3 regions of the Lysinibacillus sp. ACHW1.5 genome follow, and region 1 is predicted to be linked to each of the others. Evidence: predicted binding sites of a transcription regulator. Region 1 holds the regulator's gene; each other region holds the start of a gene.
The links. Region 1 encodes CtsR, which represses protease genes until heat stress. Its sites were predicted from a motif close to ATGGTCAATAAAGGTCAAACA; they were not measured.
Positions count from the first base shown of each region.

Region 1 (2,274 bases):
ACATTGAATGCGTAAATGATCCTCTTCATTCACCATAATGCTAACGGATTCGTCTTCAGAGAGTAGTATAGAGCCCACTTGCTCTTTTTTAGCCAGTTGCGGGCTAATCAAATGCTTTTCTACAAGAATTTGACGCTGTAAAGGGGTTAAATCCTTTATAGCAAAATAAGCATAATCATTTTGAAGAGTTGGGCTATCGCTGATTGCATGTGTAACGGCCTGTTCCACTTGCAGTGCCTCATTTTCTGAAAACGCTAATGGAAAACGATAGCCATCTAAATTTCGTGCAAGGCGGATCCGTGTACTAATGACGATATCTGAGTAATCATCTTTGATATGCATCCAAGTTGGTGTCGCACGCTCTAAAAACGATTCAATCATCATGTCACATCACCACCTTCAAATTGTAGATGCTTCTCTAGCTCTTTGACTTCATCACGTAGCTTCGCCGCTTCTTCAAACTGTTCTTCATCTACGGCGGATTTCATACGCTTGCGGATATCTTCTATTTGCTTTTTAATAACATACACATTACTGCGAGCACCAGGCATTTTTCCAATGTGTTGTGGACCTGCCTGAATACGATTAAAAAGCTTTGGCAAATGATCTCCAAATGTGTCATAACAGCTTGGGCACCCGAATTTTCCTTCTTTTAAAAATTGCTTATACGAAAATCCACATTGTGGGCATGTTTGCTGTTGTGGTTGTACCTGTTGTTTTTCCCCCACCTTTTGCCATGTAGGAGAGCCAAACCAGTTAGACAATAACTGTTGAATAGATACTGGCTCTTGTTTAAACTCTGCATGAAATGGATGGAATTGTGAGGCGCAGACGTCACAATAATGATGCTCTACTTTTTGCCCACTTTGAACTTGTGTTACTGTAACTGTCGCATTACGTTGTTTACAATGTTCGCATATCATTTCCATCACCTCACTATTTTTGTTGTTCGTATTTTATTGTTGTCAGCATTGCTCGCAATATTTTTGATCGAATGACATCTCTTAATGGGAGATGCAAGTCGATCGTGGAGCGATCAATTGCTGCTAACATTAATTTCGCTTCTCGCTTGGAAATTACCTGCTCATCAATGAGTCGATAAACCAAATCTTCTGCCATTGTTTGTGATGCCCCACCTTCAATTTGCCTGAGAACATCGTCGATTAAATCAATCTGTGAATTCGCGCGGACACGTAAAATTCGAATGTATCCACCACCACCACGTTTGCTCTCAACAAGGTAACCCCGCTCGGCAGTAAATCTTGTATTAATAACATAATTTATTTGTGATGGTACACATTGAAATTTATCAGCGATTTCACTACGTTTAATTTCAATATGCCCTTCTCCACCTAATTCAAGTACTTGCTTTAAGTAACCCTCTATGATGTCTGATATATTACGCATTTTAGGAATACACCTCGCTTGCTTCACTGACTTTGACTATCTTTGACTTTCTTTGAGTATATTATACAAAACGCTTGAAAAAAATTGCAATGATTTCGCCCATAGAAAAGTGGAAAGTCTTGAAAAAGGCTTTTTAAGAGCCGAAAAGAGCCCTTTTTCGATTATTTGTTTACGGTTTAATAATTTCCTTATACACCTAATGTACCCTTATTCGTCATAGAAAAAACGCAAGCATATGCAACTAGCATATACTTGCGTCTATGAAAATTATACCCAGCGACCAACAATTGGATAACGCCAAGGTTCATCAGACAATGCTTTTACGATACCGATGATCGGTACCACAAATACCATAATGCCGAAAATGATTAAAAATGGTAAGCCAATAAGGACAAAGCTTAAACCAACAGAGATAGCAATTAAAACACCCATGACAATTTGGAATAGCAGTGCTTGAATAGAAATTGCCTTTACTTCCTCATCCGAACTAATTAAAAAGAAAATAATGGGCACTAACCATGGCGCAAAAAATGCACTTGCGTGTATGATTACTTTAGACCATTTAGTCTCCATCTATATCAACCCTTTCTTTGAACTTTATTCTATGTTTTATGTACTACTATTTACGGAACTATACCCGCAATAGTTTCACATTAAGAAAGATTTTTTAAAATTTTTTTGAAAGGCTGTGAGGAGCGTTGGAATTTAACAACACATTAGCAAATGAATATGAAAAGGGTATTCGCCGTACATTGCCTAGTTATGATGCCATGCTACGTTTAATACAAACTTTTTATCATTCTAGGCTATCAGAAAATGCTAACATGCTAGTCGTGGGAGCAGGAAGTGGCAATGAAATTATACAGC
Region 1 covers NZ_CP091777.1:4,420,293-4,422,566, forward strand. The annotation lists gene L6W14_RS22275 (protein-arginine kinase McsB) at 1-384, opposite strand, end outside; gene L6W14_RS22280 (UvrB/UvrC motif-containing protein) at 381-923, opposite strand; gene L6W14_RS22285 (CtsR family transcriptional regulator) at 937-1,407, opposite strand; gene L6W14_RS22290 (DUF4870 domain-containing protein) at 1,675-1,980, opposite strand; gene L6W14_RS22295 (class I SAM-dependent methyltransferase) at 2,106-2,274, shown strand, end outside.

Region 2 (2,274 bases), 870 kb from region 1:
TGGCAAGTTCTGTTTTACCTACACCAGTTGGACCTAAAAATAAAAAGCTACCAATAGGTCGATGTGGATCTTTGATACCTGCACGTGCACGCCATACCGCTTCAGTCACTAATTGAACTGCTGTATCTTGTCCAACCACACGTTCATGTAATGTATCCTTTAAACGTAATAATTTTTCACGCTCACCCTCTACTAATTTTGTTACAGGGATTCCTGTCCAACGTGAAACAATTGCTGCGATTTCATCTGCTGTTACCTCTTCACGTAAAATACGCGATTCTGCACCGTTCTCTAATTCCTTTTCAAGTACCTGAATGTCTTTTTCAAGTGTGGGAATTTTACCATGACGTAATTCAGCAGCTTTATTTAAATCATATTTACTTTCTGCCTCATCTAGATCACGACGATATTTATCCAATGTTTCACGTTTTTTCTGAATATCGTGTAGTTTTTCTTTTTCTGCTTCCCATTGTTGTCGCATGCCCTTAGATGACTCTTTTAACTTTGTTAATTCTTCGCGTAATTGCTCCAGACGTTTTTTACTTGCCTCGTCCTTTTCCTTACGCAATGCCTGTTCCTCAATTTCAAGCTGCATAATACGACGTGTGACTGCGTCTAATTCCTGTGGCATTGAATCAATTTCTGTACGAATCATTGCACAAGCCTCATCAATTAAATCAATGGCCTTATCAGGTAAAAATCGTTCTGTAATATAGCGATTGGATAGCTCTGCTGCCGCAACAATTGCTCTGTCATGAATACGTACTGCGTGATGTAATTCAAAGCGTTCCTTTAAACCACGTAAAATGGATACCGTATCCTCTATAGATGGCTCACGCACTAGTACTTGCTGGAATCGACGTTCTAAGGCAGGATCCTTTTCAATATACATACGATATTCGTCTAAGGTAGTAGCACCAATACAGTGTAATTCACCACGTGCTAGCATAGGTTTTAGCATATTTCCTGCATCCATAGCGCCATCTGTTTTTCCTGCGCCTACGATCGTATGAATTTCATCAATAAATAGAATGATTTGTCCTTCTGATTCTTTTACTTCTTTTAGCACACCTTTTAAGCGTTCTTCAAATTGTCCACGATAACTTGCACCAGCGATTAACGCACTCATATCTAATTCATATAATACACATTCCTTCAAGCCTTCTGGTACATCACCTTTAACAATACGCTGTGCTAAACCTTCCACAATTGCCGTTTTACCAACTCCTGGTTCACCGATTAATACAGGATTATTTTTTGTTTTACGTGTTAGAATACGAATTACATTTCGAATTTCTTCATCACGCCCGATAACAGGATCCATCTTGCCGTTTTTTACTTCTTCAATTAAATTGCGTCCAAATTGTTCTAATGGTTTTTTATTGTCTGTTTGTTGAAATTGCATAGCTAGCACTCCTTTTTTTCATATTTCTCATTATTTATATACCCATTCTTATTCATTAGAAAAAAAGTTTGACCTTTTTTGACTAACTTTATTTTACATCACTCGACAATGCTTAGCAAAGAAATCGCCCTAAAATTTTTTCACTTATTATGGAAGTTTACGTTATAATAATGGTATGTTTCTATGTTTTAGTATCGAAATCCACTATCCTTTTGTAATAATCGCCATTTATTACAAAAAGAAAGCGATGTGTTGGAGATATGGTTTTAATGGATAATATGTTTGAAAAAATTAAAGATCTTTTTCAAAACCACGGTGTTTTTATCAAAGTGAATAAAGGAAATAAAATTTTTCTAGAGGGTGAACGGGCAAAAGAAATTTATTACATCCAATCAGGAGTTATTTCGATTAGCCAAGAATCCGAGACGGGTAAGGAATTAACCATTCGTATTTGTGGCCCTGACAGCATAATAGGAGAAGGTTCGTTATTTTGTAATCTCGTCTATAATTCGATGACTGCCAAAGTTTTAGAACCCTCTACGTTGTATGTTTTGAGTCGTAAATCTTTGGAGCATTTATTAGAAGAGCAGCCGACAGTTATGGTGGAATACATGAAGTGGCTACAAACAGAAAACTTAAAGCATCAGAGTCGTTTGCGCGATTTAGTGTTAAACGGTAAAAAAGGTGCTCTATTTTCAACGCTCATTCGGCTGTCCAATACGTATGGTAAACCTGTAGAAAATGACTCGATTTTTATTGATTTTCAGCTAACAAATACAGAAATTGCAAATTTGTGTGCGACAAGTCGGGAAATGATTAATCGTATGCTGAATGATTTAAAAAAACATGAGATTATCACTTTTGATAAA
Region 2 covers NZ_CP091777.1:733,584-735,857, reverse strand. The annotation lists gene L6W14_RS03360 (ATP-dependent Clp protease ATP-binding subunit) at 1-1,405, opposite strand, end outside; gene L6W14_RS03355 (Crp/Fnr family transcriptional regulator) at 1,675-2,274, shown strand, end outside.
Region 2: the regulator CtsR is predicted to act here: its motif matches at 1,471-1,491, upstream of L6W14_RS03360 (ATP-dependent Clp protease ATP-binding subunit).

Region 3 (2,274 bases), 700 kb from region 1:
AGAAAAATTGATGAGATTGCGGATGCATTAAGGCGTGGTGAAAAAATAGGTGGTTAAGTTATCATACTTTTCAGGTATGAATGTCATGCTAATCGCTTATTGTTCTTTTGCCAGTAAGTAAGGTAAGATAAAACTAATAGACGAACGGTAGTGAAGGGGAGTTTTGAGAATGATTGAGAGAAGAGTCCAGGTTAAATTAAAATTAGGACTACAAGCTAGACAAGCAGCACTATTTGTGCAAGAAGCAAATCGTTTTAGTGCTGATATCTTTCTAGAAAAAGATGAGAAAAAAGTAAATGCCAAATCCATTATGGGTGTTATGAGCTTAGCAGTTGCTAAAGGTACCGAAGTGACTTTAAGCAGTGAAGGTAACGATGCTGAGCAAGCGGTTACAGCATTGGCAACAATTATTGAAAATGAAGATTAACATTCATTAAATATAAAAGGCATCACAGAGTAATTCTGTGATGCCTTCTATTTTTTATTTATTATCGCTACGGTGCATAATATGATCGATTAAACCGTATTCTTTTGCACGTTCAGCAGTCATGAAGTTATCACGATCTGTGTCTCTTGCAATGACTTCAAGTGGTTGACCAGTGCGTTCAGATAAAATGCCATTTAATTTTTCACGTAAGAATAGAATACGTTTAGCAGCAATTTCAATTTCTGTCGCTTGACCTTGTGCACCACCTAGTGGTTGGTGAATCATGACTTCAGCATTTGGTAAGGCAAAACGTTTACCAGGTTCTCCAGCTGCAAGTAGGAAAGCTCCCATTGATGCAGCCATACCAATACAAATTGTTTGTACCTGTGGTTTAATGATTTGCATTGTGTCATAGATAGCCATACCAGCCGTAATGGATCCGCCAGGTGAGTTAATATAAAGAGAGATATCTTTATCTGGATCTTCTGCTTGTAGGAAAAGAAGCTGTGCGACAATGGAGTTAGCAACATTGTCATCAATAGCACTTCCTAAAAGGATAATACGGTCTTTAAGTAGACGTGAATAAATGTCATATGCACGCTCACCACGACTAGTTTGTTCAATAACTGTAGGAATTAAATTCATGTTAAATCCTCCTTAAAAAGCTAAATTCGAATACCTTTGCTGAAAAATTTCCTTTGTATTTCAGCTGTATCCTTATCATACACATTATAGTCAGGGAAGGTCAAATATTAACCCTGCTAAAGTGAAATTAAAAAAAATAAATTGTTTTTGCATTCTATGGTTGAATTATATAGGATAGGCTTGTATAATGATTAAGGTTATAAGGTTTAAAGTACAGGACACTATTTTGCAGGTATGCTTCAAAAATGAGGGTTATCTACATCATGCTTTTCGTAAGCCTAGAGTGAGTACTTTTTTTTTGTGTCTTTTGCCCTCGTGGTGTAATGGATAACACGTAAGATTCCGGTTCTTGCACTGGGGGTTCGATTCCCTCCGAGGGCGCCATTTTACTGATTAATTGATATACTGTTATAGCTCATCTCCTAATAAGTAGTTTAGCAGCCTGCTTACTGGAGATCGAGAGGAAGAATAAAGGGAATACTGTCCTAGTTGGCATTATTCCCCTATTTATTCCTTTCAAACCTTCAAAAAAGCAACAACTCCAAATTATTTTTTAGTGAACATACTGTACGTGAGACTAGTAATAGTCGAAAAAAAAGAATCCTATCTGAGGGGATTCTTTTTTTTGCCTAAATTTATCGAAATTTGGCATGGTTCATATTGTATATATATTAGTTTTAGGTTAATTTTCTTGTTATTTATACATGTTTTCTCAAATTATATGAATTTCTTATAAATTTATATGAAAAAATATTTTATTTTATGCGAAAAGTTGTTGTCTAAATACTATAATGTTAATATAATTGACCTAATAGTCTAACATTTCCGAATTGCGAAAAATAATACGTAATTCGGAAAATTATCGAACTAGGGGGAAATACAATGAAAAAAACAGGTTGGATGTTATTGATGATAATTGCAGCATTAACATTAGCACTTGCAGGATGTGGTACAAAAGATAATGCATCTTCAGGTAGCTCTTCTTCAGAAGATGGTGGAGATGGCAAAAAAGTTTATAAAGTAGGTACTGAGGCCACTTTTGCACCATTTGAATCTGTTGACGATTCAGGGAAAATTGTGGGGATTGATGTCGATATTCTACAAGCTATTGCAGATGAGATGGACTTTGAGGTTGAGTGGAATAATATTGGATGGGAGCCAGTGTTCCAAACAATTAAAAACGGTGAAACAGATATCGGTGC
Region 3 covers NZ_CP091777.1:3,723,932-3,726,205, reverse strand. The annotation lists gene whiA (DNA-binding protein WhiA) at 1-57, shown strand, start outside; gene L6W14_RS18710 (HPr family phosphocarrier protein) at 170-427, shown strand; gene clpP (ATP-dependent Clp endopeptidase proteolytic subunit ClpP) at 482-1,072, opposite strand; tRNA gene L6W14_RS18700 (tRNA-Arg) at 1,382-1,456, shown strand; gene L6W14_RS18695 (basic amino acid ABC transporter substrate-binding protein) at 1,955-2,274, shown strand, end outside.
Region 3: the regulator CtsR is predicted to act here: its motif matches at 1,159-1,179, upstream of clpP (ATP-dependent Clp endopeptidase proteolytic subunit ClpP).